Regions from separate parts of the Bradyrhizobium sp. SZCCHNR1051 genome, predicted to be linked through region 2. Evidence: predicted binding sites of a transcription regulator. Region 2 holds the regulator's gene; each other region holds the start of a gene.
What was found. Region 2 encodes LexA, which represses DNA repair genes until DNA is damaged. Its sites were predicted from a motif close to TGTTCNNNNTGTGTTCNG; they were not measured.

Region 1 (7,256 bases), on a different contig from region 2:
CTGGCCTGCTGCTGCTTGCAGGCTCATCCGCGCAGGCCGAAATCAAGGGGAGCGCCATCCGTATCGGTGTGCTCACCGACATGACCGGCATCTTCGCGACCGCGATGGGGCCCGGCTCGGTGGAAGCGGCCCGGATGGCCGCTGAGGAATTTGGCGGCAAGATCAACGGCAGGCCGATCGAAATCATTCAGGCCGACCATCAGAACAAGCCGGATATCGCGGTCGCGATCGCCCGGCGCTGGTTCGAGCAGGACGGTGTGCAGGCGATCGCCGACGGCGGCAGCTCCGGCGCGGCCCTTGGCGTCCAGGAGCTGGTGCGTAGCAACGGCAAGATCTTCCTCATCTCGGGGGCCGGCGCCAACCAGCTGACCGACGAAGCTTGCGCCCCGACCTCGGTGCAATGGACGCACGACGCCTATTCGACCGCGACCGCAGTCGTCTCGGGCATCATGCAGACCAGCAAGGAGCCATGGTTCTTCATCACCGGTGACTACGCGTTCGGTCATTCAGTGGAAGCGACCGCGCGCGCCCGCATCGCCGAGCTCGGCGGCAAGGTCGCCGGCAGCGTCAAGGCGCAGCTCGGCACGCCGGACTACGGATCCTTCCTGCTGCAGGCCCAGGCCTCCGGCGCCAAGATCCTGGCGCTCAACGTCGCCGGCGACAATGCCACAGCCATCAAGCAGGCCGAGGAGTTCGGGCTTGCGGCCCAGGGCATGAAGATCGTGCCGATGTCGTTCCAGAACGTGGACATTGAAGCCATCGGCCTCAAGGCGACGCAGGGCGATCTCATCGTCACCAGCTTCTTCGAGGATGCCTCCCCCGCCGCGCGCCGCTTCTCCGACGCGTTCTACGCGCGCCGGAGGGCGATGCCGTCACAGATACAGGCCGGGGTCTATTCGGCCGTGCGGCACTATCTGCAGGCGGTGAAGGATGCCGACAGCGACGACGGCGCAAGCGTGATGGCGAGGATGACGGCGACGCCGGTCTCGGACGCCTATGCGGACCACGGCCAGATCCGCGACGACCAGCGCATGGTGCACGACCTGTATCTGGTCCAGGTCAAGACCCCCGCCGAATCGAAGGGCCCCTGGGACTTCGTCAAGCTGGTGACGAAGATCGCCCCCGATCAGGCATTTCGCCCGCTCGACCGCAGCAAGTGCAGCCTGGTCGGTAAGTGAGCACATGAGCGACCAAGCATGATTCCGGACGATCAGCGCGCCGTCATCATCACCGCCGCGGGCGGCCCGGAGGTCCTGTCGGAGCGACAGGACTGGCCGGTCCCGCGCCTCGGACCAGACGATGTGCTGATCGAGGTCGCAGCCGCCGGCATCAACCGTCATGACTGCAACCAGCGCGCTGCCGGGCCGTCGCGGGAGCCCAATCCCGTGCCGGGGTTGGAAGCCTCGGGGCGCATCGTGGCCTGCGGCACCAACGTTCCCCGGGAACGGCTGGGTAAAGCGGTGATCGCACTGACCGACGGCGGCTCATACGCGCAATACGTCGCCACCGATCAGCATCTTGCCCTGGACTTGCCGAGCGGCCTCGACTGGATCCAAGGCGCCGCCCTGCCCGAGGCGCTGTTCACGACCTGGTTCAATTTCTTCGAGCTGATGCGCATGGCGCCCGGCGAGACCGCCTTGATTCATGGCGGAAGCAGCGGCGTCGGCACGATCGCGATCCAGCTCCTGCGCGCGCTGGGTCATCCCGTCATCGCCACCGCCGGCACCGCAGAGAAGCGCGCCGCGGCGCTCAGGCTCGGCTGCAGCGCCGTGTTCGACTACGCCGATCCTGATCTCGCCGAGCAGATCCGCGCGGCGACGGGGATGCGCGGTGTCGACTGCATCCTCGACACCTCCGCAGGCGCTCACATCGCGCAGGACCTTGTGGCGCTCGCAATGGGCGGACGGATCGCCCTGCTCTCAGCCGGACATGGGAACGAGTTGGCGGTGCCGCTGCGCGGCCTGATGGCGCGCCGGGCCAGCATCACCGGCGCGTTCCTGCGTTCGACGGCACTGGACCTCAAACGACGCATCGCGGCCGACCTGCGGCAATGCGTCGGGCCCCTTCTCGGGACGGCCATTCGGCCGCACATCGATAGCATCTATCGCTTGTCCGAGGCGGCCGATGCGCACACCCGCATGGAGACGAGCCGACATATCGGGAAGATCGTGCTTTGCGTCCGCGAATGAGCGACGATCCATGTCTCTGCGCTCGTGCCGCCAAACGCAACGGCCGCCCGCCTACTGCTTGGCGCCCGGGATGAGGTTCTTCAGCTTGTTCATGTCCTTGATGTTCATCTTCATGCCACCGGGCATGACGATGTCGCCGGGCTTCTGGTCGGGCTTGCAGGCGCCGAGCCACTTCGCCTCGATGGTCATCGCGGTCTCCTTGGCGGCGCCGGCGGCACCGCCCTGGATGCGCGAGGTGGTCTTCACCGTGTAGGCTGAGTTGAAGTCACCGGTGATGTCGGCATGCGAGGTCGTGTTCATGCCGCCGAAGCTGCAGACGGCATCACTGACATAGCCGGTTGCGGTCTTCTGGATGTCCTGCTTGGAGCAGACCTGCTGCGCCATCGGCGAGGCCATGTTGTTCATGTCCCTGTCGGTGGTCTCGTCGGTGCAGTGCTGCATGGTCATCTCCGGCAGCTGGCCGCCGGACCTGACCATCTTCAATTCCCACAGGCCCGCCTTGCGCACCGGCAGGTCCACGGCACGGGCCTCGTGACTCGCGGTCACGCTGAGGAGACAGCAGGCCAGAAGGCCGATGGCAGTGCGTGTGCAGGTCATGTGTTCCGTTCCGGCTCGTTGCGCGATGTCGGAGCGAATGCCGCCAAAAGATGGCAATTAGGAGAACGTTAGTACAGCGTCCGCAGCGGCCGTTGCGCCGAGCCATAGGGCACCCAGCGGCAGGCGAACGAGACGTAGCCGCCATAGCGCGCATCGACGGCGCGGAACTTCGCGACCTTGCCGTAGGAGGCGCAATGATCGACCGCGAGCTGGCGCGCATCCGTGCTCTGGGCCAGCTGATAGGAGATGATGCCGCCGGTGTCGTTGCCCTTGAAGGGCGGCACCACGTCGGCCAGAGCCGGCGCGGCGGCCAGCAGCATCCCGACGGCCGCGAGGCCTGCAGTCTTCACGAGTCCGGCCTTCAGCGTCCGCATTGCATTCTCCTTGAGCTGGCCTGCCATCCTAAGGGTCCTGTGCGGTCAAGAAAAGAACACCAGCCTCGCGTTAACAGGACTAATCGTGGAGTGTTGCCGCGTTGCACTTGACCTCCTGTGGCCGCCGCGGCACGGTCCACGCTTCCGGATCAGCCTTGCGGACGGCCCATGCGCGACTTCAGCTCACCTTTCAAGATGTTCGGCGCCGCCTGTGGCGCGCTGCTTGCCGCCATCGTCGCCACCGCCCCGGCTCAGGCCGCCAATCCGCTCGAGATGAACTTCTGGCTGTCCGGCCCGAAGTACGAAGGCCGGGTTGCCCCCTGCGAGGCGGCCATTCCGACCATCGTCTCGCGATTCCAGGACAAGGAGAGCACCTTCTGGAATTCCTCGCTGACGATCACCGGCGTCGCCAATGTCCATGAGATCGCCTTCCGGCCCTGGCAGTCCGACAACATTCCACGCCGCTTCTGCACCGGCAGCGTGATGATCAGCGACGGCAAAGCGCGCACCGTCAACTTCTCGATCATCGAGGATGGCGGCTTCGCCGGCTATGACCAGGGCGTCGAGTTCTGCGTCGTCGGCCTCGATCGCAACTGGGCCTTCAATCCGGCCTGCCGCGCCGCCAAGCCCTGATTCGATTTTGTCGGACCATCGGCCGCTCGCGCGGGCGGCCGGCTGACGAATGGCTGCCTCGGGGCAGCCATTTTTGTTCTTGAAATGTTCCAGCGCGCTGCTAGGCTCCTGGCATTGTCCGGGGAGTTCGCCATGTTCGATTGCCTGCGCCGACCTGCCGTCCTGTTGTCCATAACGATCGCCTGCTTTGCCCTCTTGGTGGGTGTGCTCGCGGCTGGCTCCGCCGAGGCGCAGGACCGTCGCCAGAACGCGCCGGGCGCGTTCGACTTCTACGTTCTCTCGCTATCCTGGTCGCCCTCGTACTGTGCCGAAGCCGAGGAGCGAGGCGGCCGCGGCAACCGGTCCCAGCAGTGCGGCGGCCGGCCCTACTCGTTCGTCGTGCACGGGCTGTGGCCGCAATACGAGAACGGCTACCCCGAATATTGCGAGCAGCCGGCGCCGCGCCTGCCGCGCAACATCATGACCTCGATGCTCGACCTGATGCCGGCGCCGGGCCTGATCTACAACGAGTGGGACAAGCACGGCACCTGCGCCGGCCTGTCCGCGAAGGCCTACTTCGAAATCATCCGCAAGGCCCGCGCCGCCATCAAGATCCCGCCGGAATTCCTCGATCTCGCGGAGGCCAAGACGGTGGCGCCGGGGGCGGTCGAGGAGGCCTTCATCAAGGCCAACCCCAAGCTCACGACATCGGGCATTGCCGTCACCTGCAACCGCACCAGGCTGAGCGAGGTCCGGATCTGCCTGTCGAAGGATCTGGAGTTTCGCAACTGCGACGAGATCGACCGCCAGGCCTGCCGGCGCGACGAGGTCAACATGCCGCCGGTCCGCGGCGGCTAGCGACGGCCGAATTGGGCGACCGCAGTGCGTCGGCCTGCGGCGCCTCTCGGCGCGGCGCTGATCCGATGCTCTCTGGATCCATCCGGCGCATCGACGGGGTACCCTTTTGACGCGGAACGGCGTAACTCGTGCCGCATGAACTACCGACACGCCTTTCACGCCGGCGGCTTTGCCGACGTCATCAAGCACATCGTGCTGACGCGCATCCTGGTCTACCTCCAGGAGAAGCCCGCTGCGTTCCGGGTGATCGACACCCATGCCGGCGCAGGCCTGTACGATCTCACCGGCGACGAGGCCATCCGCAGTGGCGAGTTCCTCACCGGCATCGCTCGCGTGCTGCAGGCGCGCTTCTCCGAGCAGGCCTATGCACTCTTGTCGCCCTATCTCGACATCATCAGATCGTTCAATCCGAAGGCCGAGCTCGTCGCCTATCCCGGCTCGCCGCTGATCGCGCGCGCGCTGCTGCGGCCGCAGGACCGCATGACCCTGTGCGAGCTCGCGCCGATCCCCCGCAAGCAGCTGATCGATCAGTTGCGCCGCGACACCCAGGCCCGCGTCGTCGATCTCGACGGCTGGGTCGCCCTGCCCGCCTTCGTGCCGCCGAACGAGCGCCGGGGCGTGGTGCTGATCGATCCGGCGTTCGAGGCCAAGGATGAGTTCGAGCGGCTCGCCGATCGCTTCGCTACGGCCTTCGCAAAGTGGACCACCGGTATCTACGTGCTCTGGTATCCCGCCAAGAGCCGGCGCGCGACGGAAGAGCTGACCGATCGCGTCGCGGCGCTTGCGGCCGCGGCCAAGCCGCCGGGCAAGGTGCTGCGGATCGAGTTCAGTGTTGCGCCGCAGATCGAAGGCGAGGCGCTGACCTCGACCGGGCTGCTGATCGTCAACCCGCCCTGGACATTGCATGACGAGTTGAAGCTCATCCTGCAGGAACTGCAGAAGCCGCTCGGCCAGGGCGGCGCGGCGCGCTTCCGGATCGAATTCCCCAAAGCTTGAAACGGCGACTGGTCGAAAAGCCGTAGTCAATCGGCGCGGAACCGTATTATTGTGTCTGATTGTAAGACTGGCTTTACGTTCCGCTTCCGCGAATGGTTGCGGCGGGGTGATCAAGGCCTAACAAGATCCAGACGATCCGGCGTGGCGAGCGCTGGGCGTTAAGGTGGCCAACGCTTTCCGATCAAAGTGATGTCCGGTCGGACGCTGCGCAGAGCGCGCAGTGGAGGAAGCATTGCGGGGGAGGAGTTTCCCGATGGCCATGACTGGGACGGTCAAGTTCTTCAATGGTGAGCGCGGCTACGGCTTCATCAAGCCGGACGACGGTGGACGCGACGTGTTCGTGCACATCACGGCGGTGGAGCGCGCGGGCCTGAAGGATCTGACCGAGGGACAACGGATCAGCTTCGAGGTAGAGCCGGACAAGAAGGGCAAGGGCCCGAAGGCGGTGAACCTGGTCCTGTCGTCTTAGGGCGAGCCCACCAGGCGACGGTTCACGCACCAGCGTGAGACTGCAGCCGCGGGCGCCTCGACGGCATCTCATTCGTTCGTTTGGAAGCTGCCGGCAGCGCCGCCGGCTCGCGTGCACAGCATTGCCGGCTCGTACGTGCAGGCCGCGCGCGATGCTGCATGCCTCCAGATTGCACGGAGCACTACGACAAAAGGGACTCCGACAAAAAAATCCCGGCCGCGCGAGCGGCCGGGAGGTTGTCGTTGGACGTTTCTTCTTCCTATTCCCTCGTTGCCATCAGAAGTGGAAGTTGATGCCTGCGCGCACAATTCCAAACCGATAGTCGTTCTTCGCCCCCGTGATCACGAAATTGCTGCTGTCGAGATCGACGTAGAGATACTCGATCTTGGCGGTCCAGTTCTGCGCCAGGCCGAACTCGGTGCCGGCACCGAGCGTCCAGCCCACCGTGGTGTGCGATTCCGAAAGGCCGAAGGTCTCGGCGCGCAGGCCGCCAAAGGCGAGACCGCCGGTGCCGTAGAACAGGATGTTGTTGAAGGCGTAGCCGGCCCGGCCGCGCAATGTGCCGAACCACGGGTTCGAGAACTTCCACGGCGCGAAGGTGTCGTTGGCGCCGGTCAGGTTGATGTCGCCCTCGGCGCCGAACACCCATGGGCCGTTCTGCCAATTGTATCCCGCGGTCAGGCCGCCGGTGAGACCGGACGGCTTGGTCGGGTTGTTGCCGACGGTGCCCCATTCGTAGCCCAGCGTGCCGCCGAGATAGGGGCCGGCCCAGCTATAGGCGTTGAGGGGCTGGCTCACGGTATAGGGCGCGCCGCGCCCATAGCCGAGATCGGCCGCCTGCGCCGAGACCGATCCGAGAGCCGCCGCGCCAAAGCCCGCCGCGGCGGCAGCACCGACCAAGAACCTGTTCATCGCTCACTCCACGCAACTCGCCGTCACCACCCGGAGCATGCGCCGCGCGACTGTGCTGCGCGGGCCGACGTGGTTACGGAACTCTCGCTTCTTTCGTGAGCTTTTATCGAGAGTTTTAGGTTAAGCCGTTGTTAAGCCGGGTTACCCGGCCATTAACGTGCTTAACGAAGCGTTACCGCCCTGCCCTGTGCATGGCGCCATCGCAAGCTGGCGAGGCGGCGCGGCAGCGCTTAATTTGTTGGACATGAC
Region 2 (7,256 bases):
CGAGCAGCGCACCATCCGCCTGGGATTTTCAAGTGAGGTCGAGCTGCTGCTGATCCCCGAGCTCACCGCGGTGCTCCGTCGAACGGCGCCCGGCGTGCGGCTTCTCAGCCGGCCGACCGAACGTAACGAGGTGCATCGCCTGCTCGACGACGGAGCCTTGGATGTCGCGGTCGGCTGCTTCGACGCCGTCGCACAGCGGCACAGATCCCAGCTCCTGTTCGAGCAGGCGCTGAGCTGCGTCTACAATCCAAAGCGCATCGCGATGAAAACGCCGATCAGCCTCGCCGACTATCTGTCGCTTCCGCACGCGCTGGTGACGCTGACCAACAGCCTGCAGGGCTGTCTGGAGGCGGCGCTGGATGAGATCGGGACCGAGCTCAACGTGGTCTCAGCCTCCTCGGAATTCCTCAGCGTGCTGGCGACGGTCGCCGCATCACCGGTGATCACGACGATACCGACCAGGATGGCAAAGCTCTACGGGCCGCGATTTGGGCTGACGCTCTGTCCCGCGCCGTTGAAGCTGCGGCTGCCGGCCGTCTCGATGGTCTGGCCGCTGCAGCTCGATCGTGATGCAGCATCGGTCTGGCTGCGGAACATGGTGGCGGACATCCTGCACACGACCGAGCGAGCAGCCTGTCGTGCGGCTGCGGGATAGCATTCAAAATGAACTCTCTGCATCACGTCTGCTCCGGCCGCGCGCGGCTCGCCGCCGAGGTTGCCGGCCAGGGAGACCCTGTCGTCTTCCTGCACGCCGCAGTGTTCGACCGCTCCATGTGGCGCGCGCAGATCGAGGGCGTCGCGGCAACGCATATGGCGATCGCCTATGACCGGCGCGGATTTGGTGAGACGGTCGCCTATGAGGAAGCTCATTCTCCGGTCGAGGACCTGCTCGCCGTCGTCGACGCGTTCGCGCCGGGGCGGCCGGCGACGCTGATTGCCTGCTCGCAAGGAGGCCGCATCGCGCTCGACTTCGCGCTTCGCCATCCGTCACGTATGGCATCGCTGGTGCTGATCGCACCTTCGATCAGCGGCGCGCCGGAGCCGGTCTATCCACCGGAGATCAAGGCGCTAACGGCGTCGTTGGCCGCTGCCGAGGCCGCACAGGATTGGGATCGGGTCAGCGCTATCAAGGCGCATCTGTGGGTCGACGGTCCCTTGCAGCGCGAGGGACGCATCTCCGGCGAGCCACGCGAGACGTTCCTGAAGAAGAACGCCGCCGCACTCCGCGCGCCGCCAACCGGCGCGACTCTCGATATGGCACCAGCCTTCCCGCGCCTCGCGGAGATCGTCGCGCCATCGCTCGTCATCTGGGGGGACTTGGACTTTCCTCACATCCAGCAGCGAAGCAGGCTGCTCGCCGCAACAATGCCGAACGGGTCAGGACATGAGCTGGCCGGAACGGCGCACCTGCCGAGCCTGGAACGTCCGCAGGAGGTCACGCGGTTGATTGCAGACTTTCTCGCGCGATCGTGAGGCAGCGGCCCGGACGCGGCCCACATCAGACGATCAGAAGGCAGGAAGCGGCCTGAGCCCTTGGCCGAGCCGTGCGCGTTCGGTTAGAAGGCGATTCATTCGATCTGCCGTCTCCGTCCGAAGGAACTCTCATGGCCCTGATGCCGGTGTCTGATGCGTTGTCCGCCGTGCTCGCCGGCGCCGAGCCGCTGGCCGAGGAGCTGGTGACGCTGGACGAGGCCCATCACCGCATCCTGGCCCGCGACCTCGCGGCGCTGCGGACGCAGCCGCCCGAGGCGATGTCGGCGATGGACGGCTACGCCGTGCGCGCGGCGGACGCAGCCCAGGCCAAGGTGCGGCTGAGGGTGATCGGCGAGGTCGCGGCGGGGCGGCCGTTCGATCGCGTGGTCGGACCCGGCGAGGCGGCGCGCATCTTCACTGGTGGCGTTGTCCCTGAGGGCGCCGACGCGGTGGTGATCCAGGAGGACACGATCGCCGAAGATGGCCACGTCGTCATCACCGAGGCCGCGATCAAGGGCCGGCACATTCGGCCCGCGGGCGTCGACTTCCACCAGGGCATGGTGCTGCTGAAGGCGGGCCGCCGGCTCAGCGACCGCGACCTGTCGCTGGCGGCCAGCATGAATCATCCGGCACTGCCGGTGCGGTGCCGGCCGAAGGTGGCGCTGCTCGCCACCGGCGACGAGCTGGTGATGCCGGGCTCGACGCCCGGCCCGGGCCAGATCGTCTATTCCAACGGCTACGCCCTGCGGGCGCTGGTGCGCAGCGAGGGCGCGACACCGATCGATCTCGGCATCGCCGCGGATACGATGGAGGCCACGGTCGCCGGGATCCGGCGGGCGCGCGAGGCCAAGGCCGACATCCTGATCACGACCGGCGGCGCCTCGGTCGGCGATCACGACCTCGTCAAGCAGGCGCTCGAAGCCGAGGGCGTCGAGATGGCGTTCTGGAAGATCGCGATGCGGCCGGGCAAGCCGATGATGCACGGACGGCTCGGTGACATGAGGGTGATCGGACTGCCCGGCAATCCGGTGTCGTCCTATGTCTGCGCCATCCTGTTCCTGGTGCCGCTGATTCGGCGGCTGCTCGGCCGCGACGAAGCTCGCATGCCACGCGAGACCGCCCTGCTCGGCCGCGAGCTCGGGGCCAACGATTCGCGCGAGGACTATCTGCGGGCGCAGCTCGAGGAGCGCGCCGACGGCACGCTGATCGCAACGCCGGTGACGCAGCAGGATTCGTCGCTGCTCGGCAATCTCGCGCTCTCGCAGGCGCTGGTGATCCGGCGGGCGTTTGCGCCGAAGGCCGCCGCCGGCAGCCCGTGCGAGATCCTGCGCCTGCCGAGCTAGGCCGTTTCCCCCGGCAAAGCCCGGTCCGTTCACTACAATTTAAGGATTGCGGAACACACATCGAACATATAGTGTCCGTTCATGATTTGTTTTTAGTATGTTGCGGGCGACGCGATGATGGTCCGACTCCAAGGCGCTCTCAGCCGGTTTGTGCTCAAGGCGCAGCTCCTGGACTCGGACGACAACAAACTGGGGACCAGGTCGAGATGCTGACGCGCAAACAGTACGAACTTCTGCGGTTCATCAACGAGCGGCTCAAGGAAGCCGGCGTGCCGCCGTCCTTCGACGAGATGAAGGATGCGCTCGATCTGCGCTCGAAGTCCGGCATTCATCGCCTGATCACGGCGCTCGAGGAGCGCGGCTTCATCCGCCGGCTGCCCAACCGCGCCCGCGCGATCGAGGTGATCAAGCTGCCCGAGCTGTCACAGGCCGCCAACAACCGCCGCGGCTTCACCCCATCGGTGATCGAGGGCAATCTCGGCAAGGTGCGCACCAGCACTCCCGCGCTGGACGATGGCGAGCGCCCCGTCGCGGTGCCGGTGATGGGCCGCATCGCCGCCGGTACCCCGATCGAGGCGCTACAGACGCGCAGCCACACCATCAGCGTGCCCGCCGACATGCTCGGCAACGGCGATCACTATGCGCTCGAGGTGCGCGGCGACTCCATGGTCGATGCCGGCATCCTCGACGGCGACATGGCGCTGATCCAGCGCAACGAGACCGCCGACACCGGCGACATCGTGGTAGCGCTGATCGACGATGAGGAAGCGACGTTGAAGCGCTTCCGCCGCCGCGGCGCATCGATCGCGCTGGAGCCGGCCAACACCGCCTACGAGGTGCGCATCCTGCCGCCGAACCGGGTGAAGATCCAAGGCAAGCTGGTCGGGCTGTATCGCAAGTACTGATCGCGGACGCGATCGGTCGATCGGCGACGGGCGCACGCGCTTCGCCGCCGATCGAAATTGGTCACGCGCGAATGCACCTCAGGATGTGCAGCGCGGCATGCTCAAACGCTTGTGATCGCCCGCGGGCGCACGCGGTGCAGATCAGCGCAGAATTGCCGTGAAGCGCGCGCTAACATCACCATCGATGTCCACTCTGATAGAGGCCTGCGCCTGTCCGGGGGGAGCGTGGGTCGGCTATCTCTCAACGAGGAGCGATCCGATGTGTGACTACAGCCTCCATGCGGTTGCGTCCCGTCCCGCCAAGGTCGGCGAGACGTTGATCTCGACGACGTTTCGCGGCACCGCCACCCGCGGCTTCGCCCTCGAGAGCGAGCCGACCGTCGCCGTCTGCATGCTGCCCGGCACCGAGTTGGCATTTGTCGAGGACGTCCGCTACGACAGCCGCTGGCTCTGGACCCGGACGATCCGCGAGCGCGTCGCGAAGTTCAACAGCATCGAGACGCACATCCCCGATCGCCATCACGACGCGATCGAATTCGCCGACGGCCGCCACGTGCTGGTGACCCAGCTCTGCGAGGGCCAGCGCGTCACCGTGCTACAATTGCCGGTCAGCAAGCAGCCGGCCGAGCGCCGCCCGGGCATGGCGGAGGACGTTCCGGCTTCGCAGGCCACACCGATTCGCCGCATCAGCATCACCTGAGCGCCTGCGCGTCCGCATTTCTCTCGGTCATGAGCGAGCTTTCGGCCGGGGGAGATTTGGTTTCTGCAAGCGCAAGGTCCTTTCGGGCGAACCTCACGCTCCGGCATCGCATCGAATAGGAACGACATCCCTCGGCCGGCATTGTGTGCCGGGGGAGCTTGCCGCCGCGGTCAACAAGATCGATTGGAACAAGGCCGACCGGATCACCGAGCCCGGCCGCTACATGCTTCCGTTCGGATGGCTAACGGTCACGGTTGATGACGTCGCCGTCTGGCAACGATATCCGGGCGCTGCGTTCACGCTGGTCGAAGGTCCCTCGCTGTTCGATGGACCCGACGACACCGAGTATCATCTCAGCACGTTGTATCATCTCAGCACGTTCGAGCTGTCCGGCGCTCAATCCTGCTCGCCCTGCTCCGTCTCCGGCGGCGTCGCGTCCTGAAGCCGCGACACCGGCGCACGCGGCGTCAGCGTCGTGTCGAACTCGCCGGCCTCGGCGGGCGCCGGCCACCACGGGCGGTCGGTGCCGCCAGCGCGCACCGGCGTGACGGAGAAGCCGGTGCCCCGCTGCACCAGCATCAAGGCGCCCTGCTGCTGCAGGCGCTGGCGATCGATGACGGCCGCCGCGCAGGATGACGGCGCGGCGCGCGCGGTGACGATCAGCGCGGCACGGGCGCAATCATCGTCGAGCGCCTCGGCGCGCAGGGTCAAGGCGGCGAATCGGCCGTCGGCCATCGCGACCACGCAGCCCGCCTCGTCGCAGGAGACGCCATCGGCGAGCGATGAATCCGCCGGCAGCCGGGCATCGGCGTCGGCCGCGAGCCACTCCTTGGTGGCGAACACGTCCTTGCCGGTGCGCATCACATGCAGGCGTCCGTCACGGCCGCGCACCGCCACCGCGCGCCCGTCGCCGGCGATCAGGACGTCGGGCAGCGGCGTCGTGGCGGCCCACGCGGTGGCCACCACGAGCCCGACGGCGCCCGACCAACGCAGCGGTGTGCGCAGCAGGCCGATCAGGATGACGCCGAGGCTGGCCAGGATCAGCGGTCCGATGCCGAAGCCCGGGATGCGCCCGACCGCGCCGGGCAGCGCCGCCACCCAGCGCGTCACCGCGATCATCCAGTCGATGCCGAGGCCCATCAGCGTCCACCAGGGACCGTCGAGCCCGAACGGCGCCGCCAGCAGGCCGAGCAGTCCGGCGGGCATCACCAGCACCGAAACCACCGGCATCGCCGCGAGATTGGCGAGCACGCCATAGGGCGTGACGCGATGGAAGTGGAACGCGGCATAGGGCGTGGTCGCAAGCCCCGCGATCAGCGAGGCCAGCAGCAGCATCGCGAGCTCGCGGCCGCCCCACAGCGCGATGCGCTGCGTCGTGGAGCTGTCCGGCGTCGCAAACAGTTTGGGCAGGCCGAACTGCACCAGCGCGACCAGGCCGAGCGTCGCCGCGAACGACATCTGGAAGCTCGGATGCACCAGCGCTTCGGGTGCCGCGATCAGCACGATCATCGCCGCGACCGCGAGCGTGCGGAAGGTGACGGCGCGGCGATCGACCATGACCGCGATCAGCACCACGGCCGTCATGAAGAACGATCTCTGCGTCGCGACCTCCGCGCCCGACAGCAGCAGGTAGAACGCCGCCGCGACCAGCGCCGCCGCGGCCGCCCATTTCTTGATCGGATGGCTGATAGTGAGGCCGGGGATCAGCGCAAGCAGCGCGCGCACGGCGAAGAACACGACGCCGGCGACGACGGCCATGTGATAGCCTGAGATCGACAGCACGTGGCCGAGGCCGGAGACGAACATCGCATCGTTGACATCGGGCGTGATGGCGTCGCGCCGGCCGGTCAGCAGCGCGGTGGCGATGGCGCGCTCATCGCCCGTCAGGCGGGCACGGATGCGTGCGTCGATCGCATCGCGCAGACCCTGCATGGCCGCCGCATAGCCCAGGCCGAAGCCGGCGGCCTGCGGCGGCGTCGCCGTCGTGATCGCGCCCATCACGAAGCCGGAGGCGCCGATGCCCTGGAAGAACATGTCGCGCGCGAAGTCGTAGGATCCCGGCCGCACCGGGGCCATCGGCGGCAGCAGCCGCGCCTTGAGCTGCACGAAGCTGCCGACCTCGGGCGCCGTGCCCTTACGCACCGCGAGCCTGACACGCGCGATGGTGACGGCGTTGCGCGGGCTCTCCATCGACGTCACCCGCAGCACGATCCGATCGCTGCGCTCGCGGACGTCGCGCGCCTCGACGAAGCCGGACAGCGCCACGGAGTACAGCGGCCGCGCCAGCACCGGATGTGCGACACGCGCGGTCTTGATGGTCGCCGCGGCAAAGCCGCACGCTGCAGCTGCGAGCATCACGGCAACCGGAAACATCCGATGCCGCCGCATCATGATGGCGACGATGCAGAGCAGCGCCGCGGTGGTGGCGGCGATCCAGAGCACCGGCTCGTGATCGGCGGTGAAGTACAGCGCGATGCCGGCCCCGAACGCCACCGGCACCCAGGGCAGCAGCCGGCCCGCCCCGGCCTCCTCGACCGCCCAGCTCTTCAGGCGGGCGGCGAATGCCGACGACGCGCCGGCCCCGATCGCGGGCCAGCCGCCGGCCAGCGCGCCGCGCGGCGGCCAGACATCGGCCATCGCGCCCGCGATCCCGCGACGCCCTCCCGGCGGCCTGACCGGCTCCGCCATTGCCCACACCACCCGTTACTTCACGGGCATGGAGGCTAGCGAAACCACGGGGAATCCGACTAGCGGAACGGAACGAGAATCCAATCCCGGTGCCGGGAACGTCATTGGAACTTTCGGCACCGCACGGGCTTATGCGGGTATGGACCA
Region 3 (7,256 bases), on a different contig from region 2:
GCGTCCTTTGGGCGCGGCGTGAGCCGCCGTCCCAGCCGCGACCCCCAACAAGCCTGCCAGCGCGGCAAGCGCCGCAAGCTTCGATCGCACCATCGATTCCATCACTACTGATACCCGCCCCGTTTGGCGGGATACTACCGACGCGCGGGAACTTCGCAATCGGCATGCGCAACGTGTTGTGGGGGTGATCTCGGCCTACCGGCGGTTGCTGCAACCCGGGCGGCGCGGGCTACAGCTCGAGCCGCCATGTCTCGCCCGTCAGCGGGACGCCGAACATGGCGTGCGGCTCCTCGGCGATCTTGCGAAACCCGGCGCGGGCATAGATGTCGCGCGCGGCGGTGAGAATGCTTTGCGTCCACAACTCGATCGTCCTGTAGTTCTTCTCGCGGGCGAAGCGGATGCATTGTTCGGTCAGGGCCCGGCCGACGCCGAGACCGCGGGCCTTCTTCTCGACCAGCAGCAGCCGCAGCTTGGCGGCCTCGTCGCTGCCCTTGACCAGGAAGATCGAGCCGACCGGCTCACCCGCAAGCTCGGCAATCCAGCAGTGCTCGCGCGCCGGGTCGTAGCTCCTGATGAACTGCGCGCCGATCTCGGCGACCAACGCCTCGAACGAGACGTCCCAGCCATATTCCTCGGCGTAGACGGCGCCGTGCCGTGAAACCACCCAGCCGATGTCACCCGGGCGATGGCTGCGCAGCAGCACCGGGGAGCGGCCCGGCTGCTGCGGCTCCAGGGCGGTCTCGATCGTCGTCATTGCACCGACCAGCCGGTCGCGCACGGATGGCGCCAGCGGCGCCAGCATGGCCGCGATCTCCTTCTGCGAACTGCGGTCGAGCCTGGCATAGGCCTGTCGTCCCTTGGCGGTGAGCCCGAGCTGCTGCTGCCTGCGATCGGTCGGCAATGGCGTACGGGTGATCAGGCCCTGCTCGTCGAAGCTCTGGACGATGCGGCTGAGATAGCCGGCATCGAGGCCGAGCGAGAGACCGATCTCCTTGGCCGAGATGGCGTCGTACTGCGCCAGCTCATAGAGCACACGCGCTTCGGCCAGCGAGAACGGACTGTCGAGCAGATGCTGGTCCAGCGCGCCGAGCTTCCTCGTGTAGAAGCGGTTGAACGCGCGAACGGTGGCGACCTGGCCGTCGGATGGGGCAGGAATCATGTGGCACCTCCAATACTTGCCATTGTCAATCAATTGATTGACTTTGGCAAGTATCGTCCCGATGCTAGACCATGACAATCCGGCTGCGCAGCATGGTCCGCGAGGAGCGGCCGAGCTGACGCAACAGGCGCGTCTCGGCACGCTTTCGATCGGGCTGGTAGCCGCCGACCTGCCGGTAATGATCGCGGGCGATCAGCAGGCCCTGGTCGCCGAGCGGTCCGACCAGGGCCCGAGCGACCGATCGCATCCGCTCGCGCAGACTGATCGCAGCGTAAGGAGACCTGGCGTAACGGAAAACGCCGGCGCGGGGCTGGCCGGCGGCGGCGACGCTCTGGACGAACTGCCTGGTTTCGTCGATCCAGCCGGGATCGAGCATCGCGCCAGCGGGCAGAAACATCAGCCAGGGCGCCCGCGCGTTCGCGGCCCCTGCCGCGAGCGCTGCGGCCTGGGAGCCCTCGAACTTCATGAAGTGGCAGCCGGCGACGTCCGCGACACGCTCGATCACGCTGGAATCGGGCGAGCGATCGACCAGCAGCACCTCGGTGACGACACCGGCCGCGGCGCCTGGCACCAGCGCGGACAGGGTGGCCACGGCGGTCTGCTCGACACCCTCGGTCGGGATGATCACGCTCAGCATGAACCTGGCATCGTTATCTGTCGCGCCTCCAGCATGACTGTTATCATCTTGTCATAGCCAAATCAGCCCGCTGCGCTGCGGAATTTTGCAGCACGTAGCGGGTCGCGCACGTTCGGGCAACGCCGAACGGTTGCTATTTCAAGGTGCCGCGTTGCTGGAGCTCGCGCTTGGCTGGTTCAGTCGCCCGCCTGTGTCGGCGTGGTGCCGCCGGCGCTGTTCGGCCAGACCCAGTTGCGGATCGTCGGCATGTCCTCGCCATGCGCCCGGATGTAGCGGGTATGCTCGATCAGCGCATCGCGAAATTTCTGCTTCACGTGGGCCGCCGACACGCTGAGGCCCGGCACGCGCTCGATCGCCTCGATGGCGAGGTGGAAACGGTCGAGCTCGTTGAGCACGACCATGTCGAACGGCGTCGTCGTGGTGCCTTCCTCGATGAAGCCGCGCACATGCATGCCGGCATGGTTGGTGCGGCTGTAGGTGAGGCGATGGATCAGATACGGATAGCCGTGATAGGCGAAGATCACCGGCTTGTTGGCGGTGAACAGGCTGTCGAAGTCGCGGTCGCTGAGGCCATGCGGATGGTCCTGCTTCGGCTGCAGGGTCATGAGATCGACGACGTTGACGACGCGGATCTTCAGGTCGGGCAATTCCTTGCGCAGGAGGTCGACGGCTGCGAGCGTCTCCAGGGTCGGGACGTCTCCGGCGCAGGCCATCACCACGTCGGGCTCTTCGTCGGCGGGCTCGGTGCCGGCCCAAGACCAGATGCCGATGCCGGCGTCGCAATGCGTGGCGGCGTCCTGCATCGACAGCCATTGCGGCGCGGGCTGCTTGCCGGCGACGATGACGTTGATGCGGTCGTAGGTGCGCAGGCAATGGTCGGCGATCCACAACAGCGTGTTGGCGTCCGGTGGGAAGTAGATGCGGACGATATCCGCCTTCTTGTTGGCGACGAGGTCGACGAAGCCGGGATCCTGATGGCTGAAGCCGTTATGGTCCTGCCGCCAGACATGCGAGGTCAAGAGATAGTTCAGCGACGCGATCGGGCGCCGCCACGGCAGCTCGCGTGACACCTTCAGCCATTTGGCATGCTGGTTGAACATCGAATCGATGATGTGGATGAAGGCCTCGTAGCAGGAGAACAGGCCATGGCGGCCGGTGAGCAGATAGCCTTCGAGCCAGCCCTGGCAGAGATGCTCGCTCAGCACCTCCATGACGCGGCCGTCATGCGCCAGATGGATGTCATAGGGCTCGATGCCCTCCATCCACACGCGCTCGGTGACCTCGAACACCGCATCGAGCCGGTTCGACGCCGTTTCGTCGGGACCCATGATGCGGAAGTTTCGGGTCTTCGCATTCAGCGTGATCACGTCGCGCAGGAACTTGCCGAGCTCGCGCGTCGCTTCAGCGATGGTCTGGCCTGGTGAGGACACCTCGATCGCGAAAGCTTGATAGTCCGGCAGCTTGAGCTCGCGCTTGAGCAGACCGCCATTGGCATGCGGATTGGCGCCCATGCGTCGCTGCCCTTTCGGCGCCAGCGCCTGCAATTCCGGCCTGAGACGGCCATGGGCGTCGAACAGCGTCTCCGGCTCGTAGCTCTTCAGCCAGGCTTCGAGCAGCGCGAGATGCTCCGGCTTGCTGCGGGGGTTGGCAATCGGCACCTGATGGGCGCGCCAGAAGCCTTCGACCTTGAGGCCGTCGACCTCCTTCGGCCCGGTCCAGCCCTTCGGGCTGCGCAACACGATCATCGGCCAGCGCGGCCGTTGGATCGTTGCATCCGGCTGACGCGCATTCTGCTGGATGGAGCGGATGCTCGCGAGCGCAACATCGAGCGCGTCCGCCATCTGCCGATGCATCGCCTTCGGCTCCGCGCCTTCGACGAACAGCGGCTCGTATCCGTAACCTTCAAACAGGCATTTGATCTCGGCATCGCCCATGCGGCCGAGCACGGTGGGATTGGCGATCTTGTAGCCGTTGAGATGCAGGATCGGCAGCACCGCGCCGTCATGGGCCGGGTTCAGGAACTTGTTCGAATGCCAGGACGCGGCGAGAGGGCCGGTCTCGGCCTCGCCGTCGCCGACCACGCAAGCCACGATCAAATCGGGATTGTCGAACGCCGCACCATAGGCGTGGACCAGCGCGTAGCCGAGTTCACCGCCTTCATGGATCGAGCCCGGCGTTTCAGGCGCGGCATGGCTCGGGATGCCGCCGGGGAAGGAGAACTGCCGGAACAGTTTGCGCAGGCCATCGGCATCGCGCGTGATCTCCGGATAGATCTCGCTGTAGGTGCCTTCGAGATAGGTGTTGGCGACCATGCCCGGACCGCCATGGCCGGGGCCGCAGATGTAGATGACGCTGAGATCCTGCGCCTCGATGGCGCGGTTGAGATGGGCATAGATGAAGTTCAGGCCGGGCGTCGTCCCCCAGTGGCCGAGCAGGCGCGGCTTGATGTGCTCCGGTTTCAGCGGCTCGTGCAGCAGCGGATTGTCCAGCAGATAGATCTGCCCCACCGAGAGATAATTCGCCGCCCGCCAGTAGCGATCGAGCAGGTCAAGATCGTCGGCCGGGGTGGTCTGTTGGGGAGAAGTGATCTGCATGGGACCTCGCTTGCCTTCCGCTTCGCGCCTGCGGGATACTGTATGAGAGTAACGCCGCACCGTCCTGTTCCAGCGCACCTGCAGGATAGAACGGGAATGTGATGGCTGGCCTTGCGCCCGTGCAGAGCATGCGTGCGCTTTTGTTCTATTTTGTTCTTGTAATGTTCTGTTTGCGTGCTATGTCTTGGCCATGAGCCGAGCATCTTCACATGCCCTCAAGCGCCCGCCGGTCCCGGTGCCCTCCGAGCCGACGGGCGCGCCTTCGTCAGGTCCTGGGAAGGACTTTCCCGAACTTGCGGTCGCCATCGAACGGGGCCGGCGCCGCGGCCGGGGTGCCCAATCCAACGCGAGCGGCCGCTACGAGGCGGAGGCCCGCGTTGTCTTCGATGATGGCTGGCAGAGCCTCGAGGAGCTGCCGCCGTTCAAGACGACGGTCGCGACCGACACCTCGCGCAAGGTCATCACCCGCAACGACTCGCCGGACATCGGTTTCGATCGCTCGATCAATCCGTATCGGGGCTGCGAGCACGGCTGTGTCTACTGCTTCGCGCGGCCGACCCATGCGTTTCTCGGGCTGTCGCCTGGTCTCGACTTCGAATCCAAGCTGTTCGTGAAGCCGGATGCGCCCGCGCTTCTGGAGAAGGAGCTGGCGGCCAGCGGCTACGAGCCGCGGATGATCGCGATCGGCACCAACACCGATCCCTATCAGCCGATCGAGCGCGAGCGGAAGATCATGCGCGGCATCCTCGAGGTGCTGGAAAAGGTTGGCCATCCCGTCGGGATCGTCACGAAGTCGGCGCTGGTGATGCGTGATGCCGACATCCTGGCGCGGATGGCCAAGAAGAACCTGGCGAAGGTCGCGATCTCCGTGACCACGCTGGATCCGAAGCTGGCGCGCACGATGGAGCCGCGGGCCTCGACGCCGTCGAAGCGGCTGGAGGCGCTGCAGGCGCTGTCCAAGGCCGGCATTCCGACCACGGTGATGGTGGCGCCGGTGATCCCGGCGCTCAACGACAGCGAGATCGAGCGCATTCTCGATGCCGCTGCCCATGCCGGCGTCAAGGAAGCGGCCTATGTGCTGCTGCGGCTGCCGCTGGAGGTGCGCGACCTGTTCCGGGAATGGCTACTCGAGCATTATCCCGACCGCTACCGCCACGTCTTCACCCTGATCCGCGACATGCGCGGCGGCCGCGATTACGACTCGCAATGGGGCACGCGAATGAAGGGGACAGGCCCGATGGCCTGGATGATCGGCCGCCGCTTCGAGATCGCCTGCGAGAAGCTCGGGCTGAACAAGCGTCGGACCAAGCTGACGACCGATCATTTCGTGCGGCCGAAGGGCGGCGGCCAGCAGCTCAGCCTGTTCTGAAGCGTGCGGAGAGTAAGTGGAGAGTAGGTGATGAGCGCACAAGCGAGCGTTCCGCGGTTCACCGTCATCACACTCGGTGTGTCCGAGATGCGGCGGAGCATCGCCTTCTATACATTGCTCGGCTTCGTCCGAAAATTCCGCGCGACCGGCGAGGCCGTGGCATTCTTCGAGACCGGCGGGACGGTGCTGGCGCTGTACCCGTGGGGCGCGCTCGCCGATGACGCGGGCGTGCCAGACGCACCGCGCCCCCAGGCGTTCCGAGGCGTGACGCTGGCATGGAACTGCCGCTCGGAGGCTGAGGTCGATGCGGCGCTCGCGTCGGCGGTGGAGAAAGGCGCGATGCTGTTGAAACCGGCGCAACGGACCGACTATGGCGGTTACAGCGGCTATTTCTCCGATCCGGACGGTCATGTCTGGGAAGTGGTGGTCGCGCCGGGGATTGATGTCGGCGAGGATGATCGAGTGCATCTGCCGGCGTAGTCGGTCGCCGGCGGGGGGCGAATAGCGGGGAATTGAGGCCCGTTCGGGTTGCGCTGCCGCTAGCCGTTTCGCACCATGGCGGCCATGATTCGCGATCAGTCAAAGAAGCCGGGCAGGGCGAAAGCAGCGAGCCGTGCCGTGGCGAAGAGCGCCCCTGCAAAGGCCGCGACCAAGCCTGCTGCCCCGGGTGCTGCCGGCAAGTCGGGCGCCAAGCTCGGCAAGGGCGTCATCGCGGTGGCGCCGCCGAGCTTCCGGCGTGAGCGCGCGCTGTTGAAGCAGGGCGTCTGGCCGGTCGCGGGCTGCGACGAGGCGGGACGGGGGCCGCTGGCCGGTCCGGTGGTCGCTGCAGCCGTGATTCTCGATCCTGCGCGCATCCCCAGGGGTCTCGATGATTCCAAGCGCCTGAGCGCGGAGCAGCGCGAGGCGCTGTTCGACAAGATCTGCAAGACGTCGGCGTTTGCGGTGGCCGTCGCATCGCCGGCGCGAATCGATCGCGACAACATCCTGCGTGCCTCGCTCTGGGCGCTGTCGCGCGCCGTGAGGGCGCTGCCCGAGGCGCCGAAGCACGTCTTCGTCGACGGCCGCGACCGCATCGACGTCGATTGCGGCTGCGAGGCGGTGATTGGCGGCGATGGTCTGGTGATGTCGATTGCGGCCGCCTCGATCGTCGCCAAGGTCACGCGCGACCGGCTGATGTGCGCGCTGGCGCAGGATTGCCCGGGTTACGGCTTCGAGCAGCACAAGGGCTATGCTGTGCCGGAGCATCTCGCCGCGTTGGACCGGCTCGGCCCCTCGGTGCATCATCGCAGCCTGTTCGCGCCTGTCGTCGCCGCCCGGCGCAAGCATCAGCCGTGGACCGATGTGCCGGAGCCGGATCTGTTCGCGGAGGTGACCGTGGTGACATCCACCGAAATCTCGCTCGAGGTCTGATGCAGGTTGCCTCGCGGGCGCCGCGGTCTTAATAGTTTTGGTCAGCCAGCCAGCACGAAGTGTCACCCCTCGCAGCAGGGGCGGTGT
Region 4 (7,256 bases), on a different contig from region 2:
CGCCGGCCACAGGCTTCGGTTGTGGTTCTCGTCTGTGACGATCTACAAGAGGTGTGGCGAGCCGTCAGGCCTGATCCAGCGACTCGGCGACGATCCGGATGCGGAAGACCGGCTGCCGTGCCTCGTCGAGCAGCTCCATCTGCCATTCGGAGTTTTCGGCGAGCTTGCGCGAGATGCTGCTGGCCATGTCGGCACAGACGGTGGTCATCTCTTTCCAGGCTGCGTTGCGGTCGGCGCACTCGGTCCCATACTCGGACGCGCCTGAGAAGTGGCCGTTACGGATACGAAAGAAATAGAGCGGCATTGCAAAACCGGTGAGCCCTGACCGCCCCAGGCCGCTGGGTTTGATGTACGCATCGCAAATGGAAGCGCAAAACCCCCTCGGATCAATTCCGGTAAAATACGGTCGGTCGCGCTGTCCGCTCGGTTGAGCTGATTGCCGTTGGGGATGTGCGGCGCAATCGGGCGGATTGCGGGCCAACGAATGAGCCTCGGACCGCCGCGGTCCGAGGCTCGGCGTCAACGTCGTAGCTTCCCAGCGAGGGCAGTTCGGCAATGACGTAGTTAGATTAGTGCGAAACTTGTAGGCGTGCCTTGCGTCAGATCAAGGTTGCCATCTCGATCAATCGCCGTGGGACGCGCGCCTAGCTGTGATCGAAGATCCGTTCCGGCACGACTGTCAGTCGGTAGGCGATCTGCGTCGCGCCGTCGACCATTTCCAAGAGTTCATCGCAAGCCGGACAACGCCTCTCTCCCGCGGCGCCTTGCTGCGAGTGAAGCTCGATCCTTTGAAGGCCGGCCCTGCAGGACGGGCACGTCACGTCATCTCTTGTCATCGCCAATATGAAGCGCAACGCAAGCGATCCGTTCCTCGACATCACGACAATGACGGGGGGGATGCATCCCGAGCGGAGCTATCAACGTCGAAAGCCCCGGACGTCGTCCGGGGCTTTCTTTCGGCGCGGATGGTTTCAGGGCCGGGCGCCTACGGGTGACGGAGCCTGCAAATGTTGTAGCTGGCAGGCTGCAAGGGATCGGTCGACGGCACACCACGGGCGATACACCAAAGGCGATACACCACTGACAATGTGCGGCGACCATCATCGCAACGAACAAACAAATCCGGGGCTGATCAAAAATTTGCTCAGACGTACGACAACCATGATTCTATAACGCAACCCAAAGTTTATGACAATGGTTTGTGGCTTGAAGATGTCGTGAGCGCCGCGTGCTGCGTGATGCGGATCACGCCGGCTTCCATTCGGCCCACTCATTCGCCCGGTCATAGGGGGCTGCGCGAACGGCTCTCGTGGCTCCGTCTGGCATGGCACGAGACAGCGTCCTGGCGGGCGCCGTTTCATCTGTCGCTCGTCATATGGCGGCCGTCGAGCTGTTCGCGCGCCGGCCATTGCTCCGGTCGGAACGCAGGGTGCCATTCCGCCTCAGAAAGCCGCGGCAGATCCGCGGACGCTTCTGTTGCGGAACTTCTGGCTGGATACAGCTTGCGCGCGGCCGAGCATTGCATGCGCATCTGCATCGAAACCGTGCGCCTGCACGCACGATGAGCCGAACAAAAGCAGAAGAGGCGAGGGAACTTCGTTCCTGTCAGGAGAACCCCGGAATGTGCGATCTACGCACGCGTGTAGGAGTTTGGTAGTTTCAAGGGAAAGACCTGACGAGCACGATCGGTCCAACGATCGCGGCGTTGAAGTCGGCGAGGTCTTCGCTGGGAATCCAGTACTCGAGATGCTCGCGGCCGCCGGCCTCGCGCACCTCGTAGTTGTCGATGAAGCCTCGCAGGATCGCGAAGCGTAGCACATGGCCGCGGCCGCTCGCCGGCACGTTCCAGTCACGTGCGATCTTCACGGCATAGTCCTCGGTCAGCACCGGGTAGAAGATCGGCTGCTCAGGAAGGCGCGGCGGAAACGCACGCATGCCCAACGCCTCGATCAAGGCAAGCTCCTTTGGGCCAACGGGGCGCCACAACGTGAGGGTCTGTTCCTTGTTGGATCCGGTCATGCTGGTCCCGAAAATTGGAAGCGGTGTGCGAGGCTCATAGAGAAGGACCAGCAGGATGATGGGGCACGGCCGGGACGACACTAACAACTTATAATTGAGTTGATGTCTGCCGCAGGCGCGGTGGGCGAGGTTGGAGCGCTCGGACAGGCTGGTCATCATCCGCGCGATCGCCGGTCGGCGGCTGCGCCGCTCGCGCACATGGCTTCCGCCTCCAGCCGGATCAGGATCCTTTCGCGGTCGCCGTCATCCAGCACCCCGTACTTCGCTTCTGGGCGCGCTGATCGGGCAGCGCTCCCTCGCTGCTGCTCGGTGGACTGCGCGCCGGCCCTCGAGTGGCAGGCGTGTCCCCGCGGTTGTCAGGGGGGCTGAGAGCGATGATTGTTGAGAAGAACATATTGCGAACAAAGAACGGATGGAGTACATTCACCTCAAGATTGCTGGCCGACCTCGTTAACCGTTTGTCCATCTCGCGAATCCCCGCCATAAGGAGCGCCAATGTCCGCCACCGCCCTGCGTATCGTCGAAGGTTCCTCAATGGATAAGAGTAAGGCGCTCTCTGCTGCGCTGTCCCAGATCGAACGTCAGTTCGGCAAGGGTTCGGTGATGAAGCTGGGCAAGAACGACCGCTCGATGGATGTCGAGACGGTGTCGACCGGCTCGCTCGGGCTCGACATCGCGTTGGGGATCGGCGGGCTGCCAAAAGGGCGGGTGGTCGAGATCTACGGGCCGGAATCGTCGGGCAAGACCACCCTGGCGTTGCACACGGTGGCCGAGGCGCAGAAGAAGGGCGGCATCTGCGCCTTCATCGATGCCGAGCACGCGCTCGATCCGGTCTATGCGCGCAAGCTGGGCGTCAACATCGACGAGCTCCTGATCTCGCAGCCGGATACGGGTGAGCAGGCGCTGGAAATCTGCGACACGCTGGTGCGTTCGGGGGCGGTCGACGTGCTGGTCGTCGACTCCGTCGCGGCGCTGGTGCCCAAGGCCGAGCTCGAGGGTGAGATGGGCGAGTCGCTGCCCGGCCTGCAGGCCCGCCTGATGAGCCAGGCGCTGCGCAAGCTGACCGCTTCCATCAACAAATCCCACACCATGGTGATCTTCATCAACCAGATCCGCATGAAGATCGGTGTGATGTATGGCTCGCCGGAAACCACCACGGGCGGCAACGCGCTGAAGTTCTATGCCTCGGTGCGCCTCGACATCCGTCGCATCGGCGCGATCAAGGAGCGCGATGAGGTGATCGGCAACACCACCCGCGTCAAGGTGGTGAAGAACAAGCTGGCGCCGCCGTTCAAGCAGGTCGAGTTCGACATCATGTATGGCGAGGGCGTGTCCAAGATGGGCGAGATCCTCGATCTCGGCGTCAAGGCCGGCATCGTCGAGAAGTCCGGCGCCTGGTTCTCCTACGATAGCCAGCGTCTCGGGCAGGGACGCGAGAATTCGAAATCGTTCCTCAAGGCCAATCCGGACATGACTGCCAAGATCGAAGCCGCGATCCGCCAGAACTCCGGCCTGATCGCCGAGCAGATCCTGGCCGGCAATGCCGAGCGCGACGCCGACGGTGAGGAGCCGGCGGAAGAGTAGGGGTACGGCGGCGGCGGGCGCCGTGGACGTTGAGTTGCCGACGTTCCAGCGCCCGTTTGCAGATGTGTGGTGCTCTGCCGAAATCTGCGGCTGCTGCATTCCCGAATGCAGCGAGTGGGCGTTTCTGAGCGCCGGATACGATCTTCAACGCGAATAACTGAAAGCGCGTGCGCGGACGAGCGGACCGGATCCGCGCGGCGGCACCGGGATTTCCGACGCCGATCCTGGGCGCCGGGAGCCGATCGCGAATATGTTGATAGCGCCTTGAGGCAATCGGGCCGTGCCGGAGCCAACAGCATGACGCGTTTGATTCTAGCGGCCGATGATCCGAGCGCCGGAGCGCTTCGGAGGGGCGGCTTTGCCGACCTGGTGGTGCCAATTCTCCATCGTTTCGTGTGGGGACCGCTGCCATCCGATGCCGAATTATCGGCGTATCTCGTCCAGCGCACCACGCGACGGAAGCGGGGGCATTGGTTGGATTTCGCCTCGCGTAGCGACGTCATGGCGGCCGGCGGGCGGAATCACAGTTTTCTCGAACTTGTTGACCGCTGCGATAGCGTCGAGCTGTGGATGGGGACCCGTCCGAATGACCAGTTGGTGCTGATCTGGCTCTTGGATTATCTGCGCCATCACGCGGAGATCGCGACGAAGATCGTATTGCGGCATGTCGATGTACCGCTATTCGATGCCCCGGCCGGGCGACTCGCCGGTCGGACCATTGCCGGCGTAGAGCTCGCACGTGAGCATCTCGACCTGGGTCATCTGGCATGGCGGGCGTTTCGGGCGCCGACGCCGCAAGCCTGGTTCGATCTGTTGAAGCAGGATCTCAGTGCACTGCCGCAGCTTCGCCGCTGCGTGCAGGAGATGCTCGATGAGCTTCCCGGTGTTGCGACGGGCCTCGGAGCGTCGGAGCTGAGAATCCTCGAATTGCTGTCAGCCGGCTATCAGCACCCGTTCGACCTGTTGCCGCATCATCGGGATCGCTTTCAACGGCGCGTCTATGACTATTGGGAAGGAGGCACGTTGCTCGACGGTCTGGCGCTCGCGCCGGTGCCTGCAATTTCGGGCCTCGCCGAATCGCCATTCTCGGTCGAGATGCACGACAGCCGTGAACGCCTCGAGCGCTACAGGGCCAGCACGCTGTCGCTGACACCGCTCGGCAAGGCAATCCTCGCCGGCGAGGAGGATTTCAGCAGCCATAATCCGATCTGGCGCTGGTGGGGCGGCACCGAATTGGTCAACGCCAATCTCTGGCGTTGGCATGCGGTGCTCATCGCTCCGGACCCTGGCACGCCTCACGTCATTGATTGTCGCGAGCCGTGGCGCCCGATCCCTTGGAGCATGCGTGAGGAGGCTTATTCCGCCGCCTGGGCGTAGTCCGCCACCGGCGGGCATGAGCACACCAAATTGCGGTCGCCGTAGACGTTGTCGACGCGGCCGACCGGGCACCAGTACTTGTCGGTGCGCGAGGTGCCCGCGGGGAAGCAGCCCTCGCTGCGCCGGTAGGCCCTGTTCCAATCGTCGTCGGCGATGTCATGCACCGTGTGCGGCGCGTGGCGGAGCGGCGAGGCCTCGATTCCGAAGCGGCCCTGTTCGACCTCGGCGATCTCCTGGCGGATCGCGATCATAGCGTCGCAGAAGCGGTCGAGCTCCGCCTTGGACTCCGATTCCGTCGGCTCGATCATCAAGGTGCCCGCCACCGGGAAGCTCATGGTCGGCGCATGGAAGCCGTAGTCGATCAGCCGCTTGGCGATGTCGTCGACGGTGACGCCGCTGCTCTGCTTGAGCGGCCGCGGATCAATGATGCATTCATGCGCGACGCGGCCGCGCTCGTTGCGGTAGAGCACCGGAAAATGCGCATCGAGCCGCGCCGCGACGTAGTTGGCATTGAGGATCGCGATCTCGGTGGCGCGGGTCAGGCCGTCGCCGCCCATCAGCAGCATGTAGATGTAGGAGATGGTCAGGATCGAGGCGGAGCCATACGGCGCCGCCGAGACCGGCCCGATCGGATGCGCGCTCGCGCCATCGGTCGCAAGGTGACCGGGCAGAAAGGGCGCCAGATGCGCCTTCACGCCGATCGGCCCCATGCCCGGGCCGCCGCCACCATGCGGAATGCAGAACGTCTTGTGCAGGTTGAAATGGCTGACATCGGCGCCGTAATCGCCGGGTCTGGAGAGGCCGACCTGCGCATTGAGGTTGGCGCCGTCGAGATAGACCTGTCCGCCGTGGGCATGGACGATGTCGCAGATGTCGCGGATGTGCTCCTCGAACACGCCATGCGTCGAGGGATAGGTGATCATGATGGCGGCGAGCTTGGCGCTATGCGCTTCCGCCTTGGCCTTGAGATCGGCCAGATCGACATTGCCGCCTGCATCGCAGCCGACCACGACCACCTCCATGCCGGCCATGTGCGCCGAGGCCGGGTTGGTGCCGTGGGCGGAGGAAGGAATCAGGCAGATGGTGCGGTGGCCCTCGCCGCGGGCGGCGTAGTAGCCGCGGATCGCCAGGAGGCCGGCATATTCGCCCTGCGCGCCCGAGTTCGGCTGCAGCGACACGGCATCATAGCCGGAGATCCGGCACAGCCAGTCGGTCAGATCGGCGAACATCGTGTGATAGCCGGCCGCCTGCGCGCGCGGCACGAACGGGTGCAGGCTGGAAAATTCCGGCCACGTCAGCGGGATCATCTCGGTGGTCGCGTTCAGCTTCATCGTGCAGGAGCCGAGCGGGATCATCGCACGATCGAGCGCGAGGTCGCGGTCCGCGAGCTTGCGCAGGTAGCGCAGCATCTCGGTCTCGGAGCGATGCGCGTGGAACACCGGATGGGTCAGGTACGGCCGCTGCCGCTTGAGCTCGGCCGGCAGCGCCTCGCGCGCTTCCGCCTCGATCGCCGTGTAGGAGAGGTCGCCGCCGAATGCGCGCCAGACGGCTTCGACGACATCGGCCGTCGTGGTCTCGTCTAGCGCGATCCGCAGCCTGCTGCCGTCGCGGCCGAGATTGATCCGCTCGCCTTCCGCGCGGGCGATGATCGAATCGGACTTGGCGCCGGCCTCGACGGTGATGGTGTCGAAGAAGGTCTCGCTTTCCGGCGCAAAGCCGAGCTTGCGCAGCCCTGCAGCCAGCACCGCGGTCCGTCGATGCGCGGTGCGGGCGATCGCCTTCAGCCCGTCGGGGCCATGATAGACCGCGTACATCGCAGCAATCACCGCCAGCAGCACCTGCGCCGTGCAGATGTTCGAGGTCGCCTTCTCGCGGCGGATGTGCTGCTCGCGGGTCTGCAGCGCCAGCCGATAGGCGGGGGCACCGCGCGAATCGACCGACAGGCCGACGATGCGGCCGGGCAGCGAGCGCTTCAGCGCATCGCGTACCGCCATGTAGGCGGCATGCGGTCCGCCATAGCCCATCGGCACGCCGAAGCGCTGCGCTGAGCCGATCGCGATGTCGGCACCGAGCTCGCCCGGCGAGGCGATCAATGTCAGCGCCAGCAGGTCGGCAGCGAGGATCGCGAGCGCGCCCTTGTCGTGCAGCCGGGCGATCGCGGGGCGCGGATCGCGCAGCGCGCCCGTCGTATCCGGATATTGCAGCAGGCCGCCGAACACCTCGGCGCTGTCCAGATCCTTGGCCGGGTCGCCGACGATCAGCTGCCAGCCGAGCGG

Region 1: the regulator LexA is predicted to act here: its motif matches at 3,868-3,885, upstream of QW868_RS21625 (ribonuclease T2).
Region 3: the regulator LexA is predicted to act here: its motif matches at 4,542-4,559, upstream of QW868_RS15350 (PA0069 family radical SAM protein).
Region 4: the regulator LexA is predicted to act here: its motif matches at 2,406-2,423, upstream of recA (recombinase RecA).

What each region holds. Positions count from the first base shown of each region.
Region 1 covers NZ_JAUEYJ010000017.1:161,515-168,770, forward strand. The annotation lists gene QW868_RS21600 (ABC transporter substrate-binding protein) at 1-1,178, shown strand, start outside; gene QW868_RS21605 (NAD(P)H-quinone oxidoreductase) at 1,197-2,189, shown strand; gene QW868_RS21610 (DUF3617 domain-containing protein) at 2,241-2,786, opposite strand; gene QW868_RS21615 (hypothetical protein) at 2,855-3,160, opposite strand; gene QW868_RS21620 (hypothetical protein) at 3,329-3,793, shown strand; gene QW868_RS21625 (ribonuclease T2) at 3,926-4,630, shown strand; gene QW868_RS21630 (23S rRNA (adenine(2030)-N(6))-methyltransferase RlmJ) at 4,766-5,626, shown strand; gene QW868_RS21635 (cold-shock protein) at 5,880-6,095, shown strand; gene QW868_RS21640 (porin family protein) at 6,372-7,007, opposite strand; gene uvrC (excinuclease ABC subunit UvrC) at 7,252-7,256, shown strand, end outside.
Region 2 covers NZ_JAUEYJ010000001.1:316,744-323,999, forward strand. The annotation lists gene QW868_RS01405 (LysR family transcriptional regulator) at 1-655, shown strand, start outside; gene QW868_RS01410 (alpha/beta hydrolase) at 664-1,473, shown strand; gene glp (gephyrin-like molybdotransferase Glp) at 1,605-2,816, shown strand; gene lexA (transcriptional repressor LexA) at 3,023-3,721, shown strand; gene QW868_RS01425 (hypothetical protein) at 3,981-4,421, shown strand; gene QW868_RS01430 (hypothetical protein) at 4,645-4,863, shown strand; gene QW868_RS01435 (ComEC/Rec2 family competence protein) at 4,818-7,109, opposite strand; gene QW868_RS01440 (hypothetical protein) at 7,249-7,256, shown strand, end outside.
Region 3 covers NZ_JAUEYJ010000011.1:108,144-115,399, reverse strand. The annotation lists gene QW868_RS15370 (hypothetical protein) at 1-93, opposite strand, end outside; gene QW868_RS15365 (helix-turn-helix domain-containing GNAT family N-acetyltransferase) at 230-1,159, opposite strand; gene QW868_RS15360 (glycosyl transferase) at 1,224-1,796, opposite strand; gene QW868_RS15355 (phosphoketolase family protein) at 1,973-4,390, opposite strand; gene QW868_RS15350 (PA0069 family radical SAM protein) at 4,581-5,759, shown strand; gene QW868_RS15345 (VOC family protein) at 5,790-6,239, shown strand; gene QW868_RS15340 (ribonuclease HII) at 6,315-7,169, shown strand.
Region 4 covers NZ_JAUEYJ010000008.1:207,385-214,640, reverse strand. The annotation lists gene QW868_RS12315 (DUF6894 family protein) at 65-304, opposite strand; gene QW868_RS12310 (hypothetical protein) at 1,660-1,953, opposite strand; gene recA (recombinase RecA) at 2,515-3,603, shown strand; gene QW868_RS12300 (DUF1835 domain-containing protein) at 3,901-4,980, shown strand; gene gcvP (aminomethyl-transferring glycine dehydrogenase) at 4,959-7,256, opposite strand, start outside.